DNA from 4 places in the Cellulosimicrobium sp. I38E genome. Region 1 is predicted to be linked to each of the others. Evidence: riboswitches for the same ligand, from Rfam matches in the RefSeq annotation. Region 1 holds a riboswitch; each other region holds the start of a gene.
The links. A riboswitch is a leader RNA that binds a small molecule or an ion and turns the genes downstream of it on or off. The one in region 1 is predicted to bind thiamine pyrophosphate.
Positions count from the first base shown of each region.

Region 2: linked by a shared signal. The riboswitch ahead of A0J59_RS03640 (TenA family protein) and the one ahead of thiD (bifunctional hydroxymethylpyrimidine kinase/phosphomethylpyrimidine kinase) in region 1 are both predicted to bind thiamine pyrophosphate.
Region 3: linked by a shared signal. The riboswitch ahead of A0J59_RS10660 (ECF transporter S component) and the one ahead of thiD (bifunctional hydroxymethylpyrimidine kinase/phosphomethylpyrimidine kinase) in region 1 are both predicted to bind thiamine pyrophosphate.
Region 4: linked by a shared signal. The riboswitch ahead of A0J59_RS07405 (thiamine ABC transporter substrate binding subunit) and the one ahead of thiD (bifunctional hydroxymethylpyrimidine kinase/phosphomethylpyrimidine kinase) in region 1 are both predicted to bind thiamine pyrophosphate.

Region 1 is NZ_LUAZ01000015.1:62,925-67,301, reverse strand. It holds gene A0J59_RS04800 (hypothetical protein) at 1-141, shown strand, start outside; gene thiD (bifunctional hydroxymethylpyrimidine kinase/phosphomethylpyrimidine kinase) at 162-1,127, opposite strand; TPP riboswitch at 1,120-1,213, opposite strand; gene A0J59_RS04790 (YceI family protein) at 1,296-1,970, opposite strand; gene A0J59_RS04785 (SDR family oxidoreductase) at 2,228-3,106, opposite strand; gene pheT (phenylalanine--tRNA ligase subunit beta) at 3,103-4,377, opposite strand, start outside.
Region 2 is NZ_LUAZ01000012.1:82,143-86,519, forward strand. It holds gene A0J59_RS03635 (VOC family protein) at 103-1,029, opposite strand; TPP riboswitch at 1,119-1,243, shown strand; gene A0J59_RS03640 (TenA family protein) at 1,234-1,986, shown strand; gene A0J59_RS22600 (helix-turn-helix transcriptional regulator) at 2,088-2,591, shown strand; gene A0J59_RS03650 (DUF6882 domain-containing protein) at 2,692-3,639, shown strand; gene A0J59_RS03655 (ClpP family protease) at 3,740-4,345, opposite strand; gene A0J59_RS03660 (ClpP family protease) at 4,345-4,377, opposite strand, start outside.
Region 3 is NZ_LUAZ01000028.1:159,341-163,717, reverse strand. It holds gene A0J59_RS10670 (hypothetical protein) at 199-525, shown strand; gene A0J59_RS10665 (Rv2578c family radical SAM protein) at 596-2,257, opposite strand; TPP riboswitch at 2,454-2,573, shown strand; gene A0J59_RS10660 (ECF transporter S component) at 2,684-3,391, shown strand; gene A0J59_RS10655 (ABC transporter ATP-binding protein) at 3,384-4,377, shown strand, end outside.
Region 4 is NZ_LUAZ01000020.1:58,814-63,190, forward strand. It holds gene A0J59_RS07400 (iron ABC transporter permease) at 1-1,442, opposite strand, end outside; gene A0J59_RS07405 (thiamine ABC transporter substrate binding subunit) at 1,510-2,601, opposite strand; TPP riboswitch at 2,684-2,788, opposite strand; gene A0J59_RS07410 (ABC transporter ATP-binding protein) at 2,965-3,846, shown strand; gene A0J59_RS07415 (ABC transporter permease) at 3,846-4,377, shown strand, end outside.

The DNA.
Region 1 (4,377 bases):
ACCGTCGGGGTGCGCCAGCAGGCGGACGCGTGCGTCGCCGACCGCCCCGCGGGCGTCGCGGCGCAGGACGTCGTGACGACCTGGCGGTGGTGGCCGCCCGGCTACGACTGCGCCGTCGCGCAGCCGACGACCCGCGCCTGAGCCACCCCGGAGCGAGCGGGTCAGGCCGACGCGGCAGGCGCCACGACGTGCAGGTGGTCGACCGGACCACGGCCCGTCCCGACCCGCAGCGCGGCGCCGGCGCGCAGCGCTCCCGTGAGCCACTCCTTGGCGTCGCGCGCGGCCTCCTCCCACCCCTCGCGCTGGGGGCGCAGGGCCGCGAGCGCCGCGGAGAGCGAGCACCCGGTGCCGTGGGTGTGCGGCGTGTCGACGCGCGTGGCCTCGAACGTGGTGACCCTGGCCCGGGCGCCCGGGACCGTGGCGGGCGCGACGAGAGCGTCGGGTGACGTCGCGCAGGTGAGGTGGCCGCCCTTGAGCAGCACGACCGCGCCGCTCGCCGCCGCGTAGGACGCGGCCTGGTCCAGCGCGTCGTCCCACGTCGTCGCGACGTCGCGTCCCGCGAGGACGGCGAGCTCGGGAAGGTTGGGCGTCACGACGTCGGCCCGCGCCGCGAGGTCGCGCACGGCCTGCTCCGCGCCCGGGTCCAGCAGGCGGTGCCCCGACGTCGCGACCATGACGGGGTCGAGCACGACCCAGGGCCGCGGGACCGCGGCGTCGGACCGGGCCGCGGCGACGGCGTCGAGCCACGCCCCGATCTCGCGCGCGTTCGCCTCGTCGGCGACCATGCCGATCTTCACGGCGTCGATCTCGACGTCGTCGGACACCGCGTCGAGCTGCTCGCGCAGGAACGCGGGACCGGGGACGTGCACGGACCGCACGCCGTGCGTGTTCTGCGCGACGAGCGCCGTCGTGACGGCCATGCCGTAGGCGCCGTGCGCGGCGAAGGACTTGAGGTCCGCCTGGATGCCCGCGCCCCCGGTCGGGTCGGTCCCGGCGATCGACAGGACGCGCGGCCGCGAGGGCCGGGCGCCGGGGTCGACGTCCGGACCGGGCGTGCGGCCGGCCGCGGGCCGGGGCGCGCTGCCGCGCCGGGGTGCGGGGTCGTGCTGGGGCAGGGCGAGCGTCATCGCCGGACATCCCTTCGCTGGTACGAGCCAGAGCAGGTTCGACGGGTCTCATCTCAGCCCCGTAGGGGGCACCCCGTGTCGCTCGCCATGCTACGTCCTGCGCGCCGGACGCCGGCGCCGGTCTCGCGCCGCCACGCCCTGCGTGCGCGACTCGCCCCGTGGGACGCCTCAGGCCTGGTGGATCGCCTCGCCCGCGATCTCGAGGCCGATCTTCTTGCCCACGAGGAAGCCGCCGGTCTCGAGGAGCACGTTCCAGACGAGGCCGAAGCTCTCGCGGTCGATCTCGCCCGCGGCGTGGAACCCGAAGATGTCCCGGCCGTACGGGTCGCGTCGCGCGCCCCCGTACTGCATGGACAGCACCGTCCGGTGGGTGACGCCGCGGACGGTGAGCAGTCCGCTGACGAGGAACCGCCCCGCCTGCGCGGCCCGGGGCTGCACACGCTCCTGCGCGAGCTCGGCGCGCTCGGGCGAGCGGTTCCGCAGCCGCGCCCACGCGAGGATCTGGTCCTGCTGCTCGCCCTGCCAGTCGATCGAGGTGCTGCGGAACTCGATCGTCGGGTAGGCGTCGACGTCGAGGAAGTCGGGGCTGCGGAGGTGCGCGTCGCGCTCCTCGTGGTGGGTCGTGAGGCTCGCCGTCTCGATGGTCGCCGACACGGCCGACGCGGTCGGATCCTCGCCCACCAGGATCGTCGCGCGCGCCCGGGTGAACTCTCCCCGGACAGGCGAGACCATCATGTGCATCCCGGTGAACCCGATGCGCTTGTGCGCCTCGTCGAGGGCGTAGGTGCCGGCCTCGGGAACGGTGAGGCCGTTCCACTGCCGGACAGGGCGTGCCGTCGTCATCCGTCGCTCCCAGGCGTCGTCGAGCCGCGACGTCGGTGTCCGCCCGGTACTGGTCAGGTGTCCAGGACAGCATCCCCGATGAGTGGATGAAGATTCAACTACGTACCGGGTGATCTCCCTCCCTCCGCCGTCCGCGACCGTCGGAGAACCACCCCGAACGCGCGAGCGCCGCCCGACCGGAGGGTCGGGCGGCGCTGCGGTCTGGATCGCGGCGGGTCTGCGGTGCGGCGAGTGGCGACACCGCAGTCGCCGCGACGTCAGCGAGCCGGGAGCTCTCCCGGCATCGGGTCGTCCGCGCCCCAGCGCGTCACGCGCAGCCGGCGCGCGTCGGGGCCCGGCAGCGAGTCCCCGCGGCGCGCGGCCTCGTCCGCCGCGGCGCGCAGCGACTCCGGCGAGTCGTGCGTCACGCGGACGAACGCGCCCGAGAAGGCGTCGAGCTCGCCCCGGGCGATCGCGACGACCATCTCGACCGTGCGCTCGACCGGGGTCCACTCGGTGCGGCCCTCGTGCATGGCCATCGACGCGGTCATGTCGGTCTGCACCACGCCGGGCGAGACCTCGAACGTGCGCAGCCCTCGCGCGTGGCCGGACCGGTGGAGGTTCGCCCCCAGCCGCAGGAGCGCCGTCTTGCTCGCGTTGTACGCGCTCGCGCCGTCCATGTCGTGCGAGCCCGCGCCGCTGTTGAGGTCGACGACGCGGCCCCCGCCGCGCGCGAGCATCCCCGGCACGACGGCGCGCGCGAGGAGGAACGGGCCGCGCACGTTGGTCTCGACGATCGCCCACCACTCGTCGGGGTCGGCCTCCCAGAGCGGCACCTCGGCGTCGACCCGGCCCGCGTTGTTGACGAGGAGGTCGACGCTCCCGAGCGCGGCCTCCGCCTCGCCGACCGCGGCCGCGACGGCCGCGGCGTCGGTGACGTCCGCCGTCACGACGACCGCACGCCCGGCACCGCTCCCGTCGAGCGCCGCGATCTCGTCGGCCACGCCCGCAAGCCGGTCGGCGTCGCGCGCGAGGAGCGCGACGTCGAGGCCGGCCGCGGCGAGACCGACGGCGATCGCGCGGCCGATGCCGCGCGACGCGCCGGTGACGAGCGCCGTCCGCGCGGGAGCGACGGCGACGGTGCCCTCCGCGCTCACGCCCGCAGCTCCGCGCCGACGCGCTCGCGCGCCACCGACACGGCCCCCTCGCGGACGCGCGCGACGTCGTCGGCGGTGAGCGTGCGGTCCGCGGCGCGCAGCCGCAGCGAGAACGCGAGCGACTTGCGCCCGGCGCCGATCTGCTCGCCGGTGAAGACGTCGAACAGCGCGACCTCCTCGAGCAGGTCGCCGGCACCGTCGACGATCGCGTCGCGCAGCGCCTGCGCGGTCACGTCGGCGTCCACCACGAACGCGAGGTCCTCCTTGGCCGCGGGGAAGCCCGAGACGGGCGTCGCCTGCACCGGCGCGTCGGACGAGCCCTCCACGAGCGCGGTGAGGTCGACCTCGAACGCCACGGCACGCGCAGGGAGGCCCAGGTTCTCGACCACCTTGGGGTGCAGCTCGCCCGCGTGCCCGACGACCGTCCCGTCCGCGAGCTCGAGGCGCGCGCAGCGCCCCGGGTGGAACGGTGCCCGCGCGGTGTCCGCGACCACGGTCACGTCGGCATCCCCCCGGAGGCCCGCGCGTTCCGCGACGCGTCGCGCCGCGGCGAGCGCGTCGGTCCAGTCCGCCGCGCGGCCCGGACCCCACCAGCCGGCACGCTCGCGGCGCCCGACGAGGACGCCGGCCACGTGGCGCGGCTGCGACGGCAGCGCGGCGTCGATCGCCGCGAGCTCCTCGTCGCTCGGCCGGACCCCGCCCGGCAGCGCGGGCGCGGCAGGCGCGTCGGGCCGCGGGTGCGTGACGAGGCCGATCTCGAAGAGCGCGACGTCGCCCAGCCCCCGGCCGACGTTGCGGCGCGTGGTCTCCAGCAGCGTGCTCAGCAGGTCCGTGCGCATCAGCGGGCGGTCGTCGGCGAGCGGGTTGAGCAGGCGCAGCGCCCGACGGCGGGCGTCGTCCGCGGGCAGGCGCAGCGCGTCGAGCTCCGCGGTGCCGACGAACGGGTAGCTCAACGTCTCGACGAACCCGTCCTCCGCGAGCGCCCGCGCGACCGAGCGGCGCACGCGCTGCTCGCGCGTGAGCCCCCGGCCGCCGGGTGCGGCGGGCAGCAGGGACGGGATCTCGTCGTAGCCGACGAGGCGCGCGACCTCCTCCACGAGCTCGGCCGGCTCCGTGAGGTCGGGGCGCCAGGACGGCGGGGTGACCACGAGCACGCCCGTGGCCTCCGCGCCGTCCGCGTCGACCGTGCAGCCGATCGCGCCGAGCGTGCCGACGACCTGCTCGAGCGTGTACGGCACGCCGACGAGGCGCTCCGCCTCGCCGACCGGGAG
Region 2 (4,377 bases), on a different contig from region 1:
CGTGCGAGCCGAACCCGTGGAGCAGCACGACGACGGCGCCCCCCGCGGGCGGGCTCGTCGGGTCCGCGTCGGACCGGACCGCGACGAGGGGAGCCGGAGCGCTCATCGCGCGAGCAGCTCGTCGGTCGTCGTGCCGGGCACGGCCAGCGTGACGCGCGTGCCCCACGGGTCGTGCACGACGACGGAGCGGCCGTCGTCGGCGTGCTGCAGGCCACGGGCGCGCAGGCGGGCGACGAGCGCGTCGAGGTCGTCGCGGCCGGGCACGGTGATCGCCACGTCCCCGAGGCCGAGGCTCGCGGCGCGCGGCCCGGCGCCGGCGCTGTTCCAGACGTTCATCGCGACGTGGTGGTGGTAGCCGCCGGCGGACGCGAACAGGGCGCCGCTGTACTCGGTGACCGTGGCCTCGAACCCGACGGCGTCGACGTAGAAGTCGTGGGCGGTCGCGATGTCACCGACCTGGAGATGGACGTGCCCCACGCGCCCGGCGAGCGAGGGCCCGGCGTCGAACGTCTCCTGGTCGAGGTGCGTGCGCAGGTACGCGTTCGGGTCCAGGAACTCGGTGGCCATGCGGATCTGCCCCCGCTCGCGCACCCACGTCTCGCGCGGCCGGTCGGTGTACAGCTCGACGCCGTTGCCCTCGGGGTCGGTGAAGTAGAACGCCTCGCTGACGAGGTGGTCGCTCGACCCGACGAACGACCCCCGGCGGTCCTGCGCGGCGCGGTAGACGGTCGCGGCGAGGCTTGCGGCGTCGTCGAACAGGAACGCGGTGTGGAACAGGCCGGCCTGGCGCCGGTCGACGGCGGGCAGGCCGGGCGTGTGCACGAGGCGCAGCATGGGCGTCGTGCCGCGGCCGAGGACACGGTGCACCTCGGTGCCGCGGGAACGCTCCTCGAGGGGAGCGAGCGCGAACGCGCCCGTGTAGTAGGACGTCATCTGCTCGAGGTCGCCGACGCGCAGCGTGACGGCGTCCATGCTCGTGGACGGGGACAGGAGGCGGTCGGTCGCCGCGCCCGGGGTGCTCGTGGTCATGTCTGCTCCAACTTGTTGTCGCTACAACTATATTCCCACACGTCCCCGGATGCTCCCGACGCGGGCGGTGCTTCCTTGCTAGGGTCGCGGCGAACCACGCGGGGCGTCCCGCCCGGGCAGCCGGGCCGAGGGACTGAGACGAGCGGTACGGCCGCCCGGACCCGTCGAACCTGATCTCGCTAGCACGAGCGGAGGAACGTGGGCATGACGACGCCTGCTGCCATCACCCTGAACCCTGTTTTCGCGGACGACCCGACCGCGCTCGTCCGGCAGGAGGAGGCCGGCTTCACCGCCGACCTCGCCCGCCGGTACGCGCACCTCTTCGACGAGTTCTACGACCACCCGTTCCTCGTCGGCCTGCGCGACGGCTCCGTCGAGCCGGCCGCGGTGCGGCACTACGTCGGCCAGGACCACCAGTACCTCACGGCGTACCTGCGCTGCTACGGCCTGGGCATGGCCCTCGCGCCCGACCGGGAGTGGGCCGCGTACTTCCACGAGAAGGCCGGGTTCCTGCTCGACGACGAGTCGCACGCCCACCACGCGATGTGCGACTTCCTCGGCGTGACGTACGAGGAGGCGCAGACCCACCGCCTCGCCCCGAGCGCGCAGGCCTACGTCGACCACATGCTCGCCGCGGGCCGCGACTCGCTCGGCGTGCTGCTCGCCGCGCTCCTGCCGTGCCCGTGGACCTACATCTGGTCGGCGCGGCGGTTCTGGCTCGCCGAGCGGGAGACGACGCCCGGTGTGATCGAGGACGACCACCCGCTCGCGGGCTGGTGGGAGTTCTACGCCGCCGAGCGCACCGAGGGCGTCCTGGCCGACCTCCGAGCACGCCTCGACGCGCTCGCCGCCGACGCGGGCGAGGCGGAGCGCGCCCGCATGGAGCGCGCGTTCGAGCTGAGCTGCCGGCACGAGATCCGGTTCTGGCAGATGGCGTGGTCGCTCGAGCGCTGGTGACGCTCACCGGCGCTCGAGGCCCGACGGCGGGCCGTTACGCCAGCAGCAGATCCTCGCCCGGGTGCCTCGGCACCCGGGCGGGGCGCGGGTAGCGTGACCGCATGGACGTGACGAGCGCGGTGCCGAGCGGAGCGCCGAGCGGAGCGCCGAGCGGAGCGCCGGCGAGCCCCCGGCCCCGGGCGGGTGGGCGGCCGGAGCCGCTCCTGCGCCACGTCATCGGGGGGATCCTCCGGCGGGCACGGCTCGCGCAGGGTCGCACGCTCGTCGACGTCGCGGCCTCCGCGCGCGTCTCCACCGCCTACCTGTCCGAGGTGGAGCGCGGCCGCAAGGAGGCGTCCTCCGAGGTGCTGGCAGCGGTCTGCGGCGCGCTCGGCCTGCGCCTCGTGGACCTGGTGGCGCGTACGGGAGAGGAACTGCGCCCCGTCGCCCCGGTGCGCGTGCTCTCCTCCGTCCGGGAGCGCGGCGCGCTCTCCGCGCCGCGGCACCCCGCCCCGGCGGGCGAGCCCGTGCGCGACCTCCCGGTCGCGCGGACCACGATCGCGACCCCGACCCTCGCGTCGCGCCCGACCGCGCGCACCGCCGACGTCCTGCTCCTCGCGGCCTGAGCCCCGCGGACCCGGGGGTCGAGACGCACCTGACGGGTACCTGGTCGGCACCGCGTGTCGTGCCCCGGTGCGGGGGGAGGCGCGCGGCTACCGTCGAGGGATGACGGAGCCGCAGACCGCGCACGGCACGGCAGAGCAGACCGCCCCGGCCCTCCAGGAGCTCGTCGACGACGCCGCGTTCCTCTCGCACGAGCACCAGCTCCAGCTCGCCGACGACCACGGTGACGACGCGTGGGGCGCCGAGATGGCGGAGGGCACGTTCACCTTCACCGCCGCGTCCGGTGAGACGACGACGTGCCGGCTCCAGTTCCTCGGCACGGCCGCGCCCGGCCCCGGGAGCTGGATGTGGGCGTGGAACAACGTCAACGGCTTCCCCGACGACGTGCTGCGCGCCGCCGAGAAGACCCGCGAGACCGGCCTACGCGAGGCGACCGAGGCGGAGCTGCCGCTCGCCGACGACCTCCCGTACCGCCTCGCGCTCGCGGCCAAGGCCGTCACCGGGTCCTGGACCCACTACAGCGCCCCCGTCGGCGGCGGGACGCGCGCGTGGTTCCTCCTCGACGCCGCCAGCCTCGCGCTGCCCGCGCCGAGCGTCCCGCGCGTCGTGCGGGTACTGAGCGAGGGACTGCTGTCCGTCACGGTCGTCGACCACCGCCGTGCGGTCGCGTCCTACGCGGCCGCGCGCGGCCTCGAGACGACGGACGACGGCGGCGCGCTGGCGCTCACCCTGCCCGACGGGAGCGTGACCGTCCGGTTCGACGAGCACGGGCGGATCGCCGGCATCGAGGCGACCGCGCGGCGTGCGGCGGAGCCCGTGCACGAGCCCGACCCGGACGCGTCGGGACCTGACGCCGACGCCGCGAGGGTGGACGCCGTCGTCGACCCGGCTCCGGCCGTCGAGGAAGCTGCCCCGGACGAGCCGGGACCGGGCACTCCGCCGCCGGAGGAGGCAAGGTCGCCGGGCGAGCAGCCCGACGAGCCGACGGCGACGTCGGACGAGCGGGCGACGGAGCCACGGCGCCGATCGTGGTTCCGGCGGCGCGGGTAGACCCGAACGCACGGCGGCACGCGGCGAGCGATGCGTCTGCGGCCGAGAGCTGCGTCTCGGGACGCATCGGTCGACCACGGACGCAGCGCTCGACCGCGGGTCAGGCGGCCGCGGCGAGCTTGCGCGAGGTGACGACAGCGTCCGCGACGCCGTACTCGACGGCCTGGCGCGCCGTGAGCACGAGGTCGCGGTCGGTGTCCGCGCGCAGGCGCTCGACGGTCTGACCCGTGTGGCGGGACAGCACCTCCTCCGTCTCGGACCGGATCCGCAGGATCTCCTCGGCCTGGATCGACAGGTCGGAGATGGTGCCCTCGCCGCCGCCCGAGGGCTGGTGCAGCAGCACGCGCGAGTGCTCGAGCACGAACCGCTTGCCCGGCGTCCCCGCCGCGAGCAGCACGGCCGCGGCCGACGCCGCCTGGCCCATGCAGATGGTCGACACGTCGCAGCGGACGAACTGCATCGTGTCGTAGATCGCCATGAGCGCGGTCGCGGAGCCGCCGGGGGAGTTGATGTACAGGCCGATCTCCTGGTCCGGGGCGTCGGACTCCAGGTGGAGGAGCTGCGCCATGACGACGTTCGCGACGCCGTCGTCGATCTCCGTGCCGAGGAAGACGATGCGCTCCGACAGCAGGCGGGAGAAGACGTCGAACGCGCGCTCCCCGAGCGGGGTCCTCTCGACGACGGTCGGGATCGTGTAGCTCGCCATCACAGGCCCACCTTCCGGGCCGCGCGGGCGGG
Region 3 (4,377 bases), on a different contig from region 1:
CGCTGCGCACGGCACGAGTGCCAGGGCTGAGGGACTCTGGCTCCGCGCCCACGTCGCCGAGAGGCAACCCTTCGGTGTGGAACCGGACGGCCCCGAACGGAGTCGCTACCGACGGCCATCGCGGCCGAGGCGCGTGGTCGGGGCCTCCGCGCGGGCTCTCGTCCGGACTGCTCACGCCACGAGCGTAGGGTGCGCCGCATGACGGTGAAGGCGAACGTGACCCTGTGCGTCCTGCTGTGGCCCACGGAGGGCAACGCCGACCTGTTGCGCGAGTACGAGGACGACGTCCTCGCGCTGGTGCCGGTCTACGGCGGCCGCGTGCTGTCGCGCGTGCGCGCGCTGCCCGGCCAGGACGCGGCGCTGCCGACCGAGGTCCAGGTCATCGAGATGCCCGACGACGACGCCCTCGCCGCGTACCTTGCCGACCCCGCCCGCGTGGCGCTGGCCGACGTCCGGGACCGGGTCGTGGCACGGACGGACATCGTCCGGGTCGGTGCCGTCCCGCACGGCGACCAGACCTCCTGAGCCGCGCACAGGGCGCGCCATGGGTAGCGGCGTCGCCCGGTCGGCGTCTCGCGTGGCCCTCCACGCCGGGTCAGAACAGGACCTGCTCCACTCCCCCGCCGACGACGTCCAGGCCCCCGCCGTCGACCGGCATGCCCGCGAGGGCGCCGTCGTGACCGGGCCCGTCGGGCTCAGGGGACGTCCCGGCGAGGCTCCCGGCCGGGTAGGCGCCGTCCGTCGGCGGCCCCGCATCATGGTGACGGTCGCCGAGACCGCCGAGCTCGCCCCGGCGGTAGCGACCCTCGACGCCCGCGGGACCGCGGTGCCCGGAGACCGCGAAGCCGCGCGCCTCGAGCATCGGGCGCACGCGGTCCCACAGCCACGACCGGTAGGCCTTCGAGGCGTACGTGCCGCGCGCGTAGACGCGCTCGTACCCGGGCACGAGCTGCGGGTGCTCGCGCGCGAGCCAGCCCATGTACCACTCGCGCGTGCCGGGCTTGAGGTGCAGGGGCAGGACGGTGACGCCCGTCGCGCCGGCGTCCTTCACCGCGTCGAGCAGGTCGGTGAGCGCGCGGGTCGAGTCGGTCAGCCAGGGCAGCACGGGCGCGACCATGACCCCGCACGGGAGCCCCGCCTCGCGGACGGCCCGGATGAGGTCGAGCCGGGCGCGGGGCGACGGGGTGCCCGGCTCGACGCTCGCCTGGAGCGCCGGGTCGAGGAGCGCGAGCGAGACGCCGATCCCGACCTCGACGCGCGAGGCGGCGTCGACGAGCAGCGGCAGGTCGCGGCGCAGCAGCGTCCCCTTGGTGAGGACGGACAGCGGCGTGCCGGACCCTGCGAGGGCGTCGATGATGCCGGGCATGAGCCGGTAGCGGCCCTCGGCCCGCTGGTAGGGGTCGGTGTTGGTCCCGAGCGCGACCGCCTCGCGGCCCCACGACCGCCGGCCGAGCTCGGCGCGCAGCACGTCGTCGACGTTGACCTTGACCACGACCTCGCGGTCGAAGTCCTCGCCCGCGTCCAGGTCCAGGTACTCGTGGGTGGGCCGCGCGAAGCAGTTGTGGCTCACGACCCCCGCCGCGACGAAGTCGCGCGTGCCGGTCGTGATGTCGACGAGCTCGGTCTCCTTCCCCGGCCCGTCGAGGGCTTCCAGCGAGTCGACGCGCAGTGCGTCGCTGCCGGTGACGTCGCGCCCCTCGAGCGCGGCACCCTCGTGAGCGAGCGCCGCGGCGCCCGGGCCGACGAGCACGTCGCCGAGCGCGAGGTGGGCGCGGCGGCGCGGGCCGCCGACGACGTGACGCCAGCCGCGCTCCGTGAGGAACCGATGGTCGCCGCTCGCGACGAGCCGCGTGCCGTCCGCGAGGGTCACGCGGTACGCGCGCTTGCGGGTGGTCCAGCGGTCGAGCACACGCGTGCGTACGTACCGCCGGTACGCGCCGTGCGGCGCGGTCCCCAGGATCTCGTCGCCGACACGCAGCTCGCCGATCGGGCGCTGGGTGCCGTCGGCCAGGAGCACGGGGGTCGACGGGGCGAGGCAGTAGGAGCACGCATGGCTGCATCCCCGGTACGGGTTGACCGTCCAGCGGAACGGCATGCGCGACATCGCCGGGACCCTGGACAGCGCGCTCTTGGCAGTCACCTCGTGGAACGTGATCCCCGCGAACTCGGGCGTGCGCACGCTGCGCACGAGGCCGACGCGCTCCAGCCCGGGGAGCGCGCCGTCGTCCGCGCCGAGTGCCTGTCCGTCCCACCTCACCCTGGTATTCGAACAGGTGTTCGATCGCGAGTCAAGGTCGTCGGGCCGGGCGCGCGCCGCTCGGTCGGCGTCCCGAACCGCCCGCGCCGTGAGGAGCCACAGGCTCGCGAGCGGGACGTGGTGACCGGTCCCGCACCGTCCCGCGGGCTGAGACACCGGGATTGTCGAGAGCGCACGGAGGCCCTAGGGTCGGGGCCGAACGCCCCCGGGGAGCGCACGAGCGCTGAGAGTGCAGGCCGGACACCCGTCCCTCCTGCAGACCCGTGGAACCTGATCTGGTTCGTACCAGCGAAGGGAGCAGGGCCGACGTCACCGTCCCCTGCGCGCTCGTGCCCGCGCGCCCCGCGCCCGGGCCGTGCGTGCGGGCCGAGGCGGTGGCGTGCCGTCGTGCACCCTTCGCCCCGGGGGCCCGACGGAGGGATCCGCATGTCCGAACCCCGCACCACCCCGCAGCAGACGACCCCGAGCGCCGCCCCCGGGGCGGCCGTCGGGACGACCGACGACCCGACCACCGGGACGACGGGACGCACGCGCCCGGCGACGCCCCGGCGTGCCGTGCGCCGCCGGGGCCTGACCCTGCACGAGACGGTGCTCATCGCCGTCCTCGGGGTCGTCTTCGGGTTCGTGTACTGGGCGTTCGTGCAGCTCTGGGCCCCCTTGCAGCTCGCGATGGGCCCGCTCGCGGACCTCGCCGCGAACGTCCTCGCGGGCGCGTGGATCGTCGTCGGACCGCTGGCCACGTACATCGTGCGCAAGCCGGGCGTCGGCATCCTCGCCGAGACCCTGGCCGCGCTCGTCGAGGTCGTCTTCCTCGCCTCCCCCGCCGGGCCGCTCCTGCTCGTCGTGGGCCTGGTCCAGGGCCTCGGCGCCGAGCTGCCGTTCGCGCTCACGCGCTACCGCCGGTTCGGCTGGTGGGTGTTCGTCGCGTCCGGCGTGAGCGCCGCGCTCGTCACGTTCGCCTTCAACGCCGTGCGCTTCGGCTGGCTCGGGCAGGACTACGCGATGCTCCGGCTGGGGGTCCAGGTCGTGTCGTGCGTCGTGCTGTGCGGCCTCGCGGCCCGCCTCCTGGGTGACGCGCTCGCCCGCACCGGCGCCCTCGACGCCTTCGCGATCGGCGCGGCCCGCCGTGGCTGAGCGCGCCGCCTCCGGCACTCCCGAGGCCGCCCCACCCGACGCCGTCACGGCCGACGCCCTGACCGTGCACCTCGGGCACGACGGCGCCCGGGTGCTCGACGGCGTCGACGTCACCGTCCCGGCCGGGACCAGCCTGCTGGTGCTCGGCCCGTCCGGGTGCGGCAAGTCGACCTTCCTGCGCGCGCTCGTCGGCGTCGTCCCGCACACGCTCCCGGGCACCGTCGCAGGCGGGCTGCGCGCGGCCGGGCTCGACCCGCGCGACGTGCCGCCGCCCGTCCTCGCCGCCCGCGTGGGCCTCGTCCAGCAGCGGCCCGGCGACCAGCTCTGCCTGGCGCGCGTGGACGAGGAGCTGCGGTTCGCGCTCGAGAACCACGGCGCCGACCCGCGCACCATGGACGACCGCGCGACCGCCGCGCTCGCCGCGGTCGGCGCCGCGCACCTGCACGACCGCCCGACCCACGCCCTGTCGGGCGGCGAGGCGCAGCGCGTCGCGGTCGCCGCCGCGCTCGTCGCCGACCCGGAGCTCGTCGTCCTCGACGAGCCCACCGCGCTCCTGGACCCCGCTGCCGCCCACGAGGTCGGGTCGCTCGTCGCCGGCCTCGCCCGGACACCCGGGCCCGACGGCGAGGGGGCGCCCGCCAGGCTCCCCCACCGCTCCGTCGTGCTCGTCGAGCACCGCCTGGACGACCTGGGGGCGCTGCCCGGCGCCACCCTGGTGCTGGACCGTGAGGGCCGGGTCGTCACGCACGGCCCCACGCACCGCGTCCTGCGCGAGCACGCGCGCGACCTCGCCGACCTGGGGTGCTGGCTGCCGCTCGCTGTCCGCCTGGAAGAGGCGGGCGCCTCCGGGCCGCTCGGCTCGCCCGAGACCGACGACTGGCTGGTCGACCTCGTGCGAGCCTCGCCCGTGCGCTCGAGGACCACGGACCGGCCTCTGGACGCGACCCCGGCAGCAGCGCGCCCGGTCGTGCTCCGGGCACGCGGGC
Region 4 (4,377 bases), on a different contig from region 1:
AACACGCGCCCGGGCGTGGCGCCGAGCGTCGCGGCGGCCTCGCGCAGGCGCGGGTCGATCGCACGCAGCGTCGGCAGGATCGTCCGCACGACGAGCGGGATCGCGACGACCGCCTGTGCGATCGGCACGAGCAGGCCGGACGTGCGCAGGTCGACGTCGAGGCCGAGCGGCCGGTCGAGCGTGAGGAGGAAGCCGAAGCCGACCGTCACGGCGGAGACCCCGAGCGGCAGCATGAAGACCGAGTCGAGCACGGAGATCGCCCGTCGCCCGCCCCGCGAGCGCGGGCGCCGCGACACCACGAGCGCGACGAGCCCGCCGATCACGACGGCGAGCACGGTCGCGAGCGCCGCCGTCCGCAGCGAGTTGCCCGCCGCCTCCCACACGGTGACGGACAGCGCGTTGCGCCCGCCCGTGGTGCCGAGGTTCGCGTAGTTGTCGAGCCCCCAGCCGCCGCCCGGGACGCGGAACGAGCGCACGACGAGCGTGCCGAGCGGCAGCCCGACGAGCACGACGACCACGGCCGCGGTGAGCGCCGCGGGCGCGAGGTCGCCCGTCGGGCGGCCGTCGCGCCACAGGCGCAGCGGGTGCGCGGACGACGCGGAGGACGACAGGTTCAGGGCGCGCTCGCGCCGGGCCCGCGTGCGGTTCGCGACCGTGAGCGCCGCCGCGACGACCACGAGCTGCACGACCGACAGCACCGCCGCGGTGCGCAGGTCGAGGAACTGCGTGGTCTGGATCCAGATCTCCGTCTCGATCGTCCCGTAGCGGATGCCGCCGAGCACGAGCACGACGCCGAACGCCGTCGCGCAGAACAGGAACACGATCGACGCAGCGCTCGCGATGGCGGGCGTCAGCGCCGGGAGGGTCACGGTGCGGAACGCGCGCCACGGCGTCGCGCCGAGCGCCCGGGCGGCCTGCTCGGCGCGCGGGTCGAGGTGCTCCCACAGCCCGCCGACCGTGCGCACGACGACGGAGTAGTTGAAGAACACGAGCGCGACGACGATCGCCGCGAACGTCTCGTCGAGCCCCAGGAACCCGAGCGGGCCGCCCTGCACGAGCAGCGACCGGAACGCGACGCCGACGACGACGGTCGGGAGCACGAACGGCACGGTGACGAGCGCGCGCACGACCCGCCGCCCGGGGAACCGGCACCGGTACAGCACGTAGGCGCCGGGCACGCCGAGCAGCAGCGAGAACGCCGTGCCGAGCACGGCCTGCCACAGCGTCAGCCCGAGGATGCGCCACGTCCGCGGCTGGGAGAAGACCTCCGCGAACCCGGACAGGTCCAGGCCGCCGTCGTCCCCGACGAACCCGCGCGCCACGAGCGTGATCACCGGCCACGCGAAGAACACCCCGAGGAACAGCAGCGGCACCGCCGCCGCGATCCCCCACAGCACCCCGCGGCCGACGCCACCCCGCCAGACCGCCCGGCCCCTCACCACGGCTCGACCTCGCGCGACCACGGCTCTACCTCGCGAGGGAGAGCCGTGGTCGCTCGGGGACCGGGCGTCAGTCGACGACCGTCGCCGTCCATGCCTTGATCCACTCGTCGCGGTGCGCCGACACGTCCTCGGGCGCGACCTCGAAGGGCTCGGCGGCGAGCGGGGCGAACTCGGCCCAGCCGTCGGGGAGCGCGACGGAGTCGTCCGCGGGGTACATGTACATCTGCCCCGGCACGTCGGCCTGGAACGCCTCGCTCACGAGGAAGTCGACGAGCTGCTGCGCGCCCTCGGGGTTCTTCGCGTTCGCGAGCACGCCCGCGTACTCGACCTGGCGGAAGCACGTGTCGAGCAGCGCGCCGGTCGTGGACGCGGAGCCGTCCTCGGTGAGCGTGAACGCGGGCGACGTCGAGTACGACAGCACGAGCGGGCGCGGCCCGGCGCCCTCGGAGCCGGAGAAGTCGACGTAGTAGGCGTCCGACCACCCGTCGACGACCTTCACGCCGTTGGCACGGAGCTCCGCCCAGTAGTCCTCCCAGCCGTCCTCGCCGAACGCGCCGACGGTCGCGAGGAGGAACGCGAGACCGGGCGACGACGTCGCCGGGTTGGTCACGACGAGCAGGTCCTCGTACTCGGGCTTCGCGAGGTCCTCGAGCGAGACGGGCTCCGGGATCCCGGCGTCGGCGAACCACGCGTGGTCGACGTTGACGCAGACGTCGCCGAGGTCGACCGCCGTGAGCTCGTCGCCGTCGCCGACGGCGTACGAGGCCGCCGAGTCGGACAGGCCCTCCGGCGTGTAGGGCGCGAGCACGCCCTCGTCGATCGCGCGGGACGCGAACGTGTTGTCGATCCCGAACACGACGTCGCCCAGCGGCGAGTCCTTCGTGAGGATCAGCTGGTTGACGAGCGCGCCGCCGTCGCCGGGGGCGACCTGCTCGACGGTGAGCCCGCTCTCCTCCTCGAACGCGGCGAGCACCTCGTCGCTCACGGCGAAGGAGTCGTGGGTCACGAGGGTGACGGTCCCGCCCGTGCCCGACGACGCGTCGTCGCCTCCCGCGGTGTCGCCGCCGCCGCACGCGGCGAGGGCGAGGAGGGCGAGGGTCGTCCCCGCGCCGGTGACGAGGGACCGGGCCCGGCGGGTGCGGGCGGTCGTGCGCTGCATGTGTCCTCCCAGGACGTTCAGGAGGGGTCCACCGACCCGCACGGCCCGTGCTCGCGCGAGCGCGGGAGACCGCACGAGCAGGTGATCGAGATTCCCGACTTCCTCCACCGGTGCTAACCGGATCAGGTTCGAGGGTCTGCGGTGGTCCGCACTCTCAGCTCCTCCAGGAGCTCCCCTGTCGTTCACGTCGAGCCTACACCGGGCCGCCCCTCGGGAATCCCCCTGAGAGAACCCTGAGAGCGGCCCTGCGGCGACCGGGGAAGGGTCCGGGCCGGTCCCCGATGCCCGGGGGTGCGCCCCCGCGGGAAGGTCGTGACGACCGGCCCGGGGTCCCCGGCCGACGACGCAGGAGGAGAAGGACCGATGAGCAGCAGACCTGGGACGACGGGTGCGACGACGACCGTCGCCGCGTCCGCGGAGCACGCCACGGGAGCCGCAGGAGCCTCGGGAACCACGCCGGAGCGTCCCGTGATCGCGACCGCGCGGGGCCTCGTGAAGACCTACGGGCGCGGCGAGGCCGCGGTCCGCGCCCTGGACGGCGTCGACGTCGACCTCGAGCGGGGACGCCTGACCGCGATCATGGGCCCGTCCGGGTCGGGCAAGTCGACCCTCATGCACTGCCTCGCCGGACTGGACTCGCCCACGGCGGGGACCGTCGTCGTGGACGGCGAGACCGTCTCGGCGATGAGCGAGCGGCACCTGACGCGGCTGCGGCGCACGCGCATCGGCTTCGTCTTCCAGTCGTTCAACCTCGTCCCGACGCTCACCGCGGAGGAGAACATCGTGCTGCCGCTCGCGATCGCGCGGCGGCCCGTGGACCGGGAGTGGTTCGAGCGCGTGGTCGACGCCGTCGGGCTGCGCCCGCGGCTCGGGCACCGCCCGGCGGAGCTCTCGGGCGGGCAGCAGCAGCGCGTCGCGTGCGCGCGGGCGCTCGTGTCCCGGCCGGCCGTCGTGTTCGCGGACGAGCCGACGGGCAACCTCGACTCGCGCGCCGCCGCGGAGGTGCTCGGCTTCCTGCGCGCCTCGGTGGACGACCTCGGCCAGTCCGTCGCCGTGGTCACGCACGACCCGACGGCGGCGTCGTACGCGCACCGCGTCCTGTTCCTCGCCGACGGCCGCCTCATGACCGAGCTGCGCGACCCCACGCCGCAGGCCGTCCTCGACACGCTCGGTGCTCTCACACCCGCGGCGCCCGCGGGCGCGCACGCCGCCCGGGCCGTGCCCGCACCGGCGGCCGTCCGATGATGGGCCGGATCGCGCTGCGCGGCGTGCGCGCGCACGGCGCGCAGCTCGTGCTGTCCGTCCTTGCGGTGACGATCGGCGTCGCGTTCGTCACCGGCACGTTCGCGCTGCGCGCGATGCTCGCGTCGACGTTCGACGGCATCGTCGCGTCGTCGATCCAGGCCGACGCGTACGTGCGCGGCGGGACCGCCGCCGGGTCCGCGCTCGAGTCGTCGTCCGCGCAGCTCGGCGGGGCCCGCAGCCTCGTCCCGGCGGACCTGGCCGGCACGCTCGACGCGCGCGACGACGTCGACCTCGCGCTCGCGGAGGTGAGCGGCCCGGCCGTCCTCGTGGGCGCCGACGGCACCGCCGTGCTCAGCACGCAGGCGCCGAGCATGGCCGTCGGCTACGACCCCCGCGACCCCGGGCCGCGCGTCGTGGAGGGCCGCGCACCGGAGGGCGCCGACGAGGTCGCGCTCGAGTCCGCGACGCTCGAGGCGTCGGGGCTCGCCGTGGGCGACACGACCGACGTCGTGCTCGGCGACGAGGTGCGGC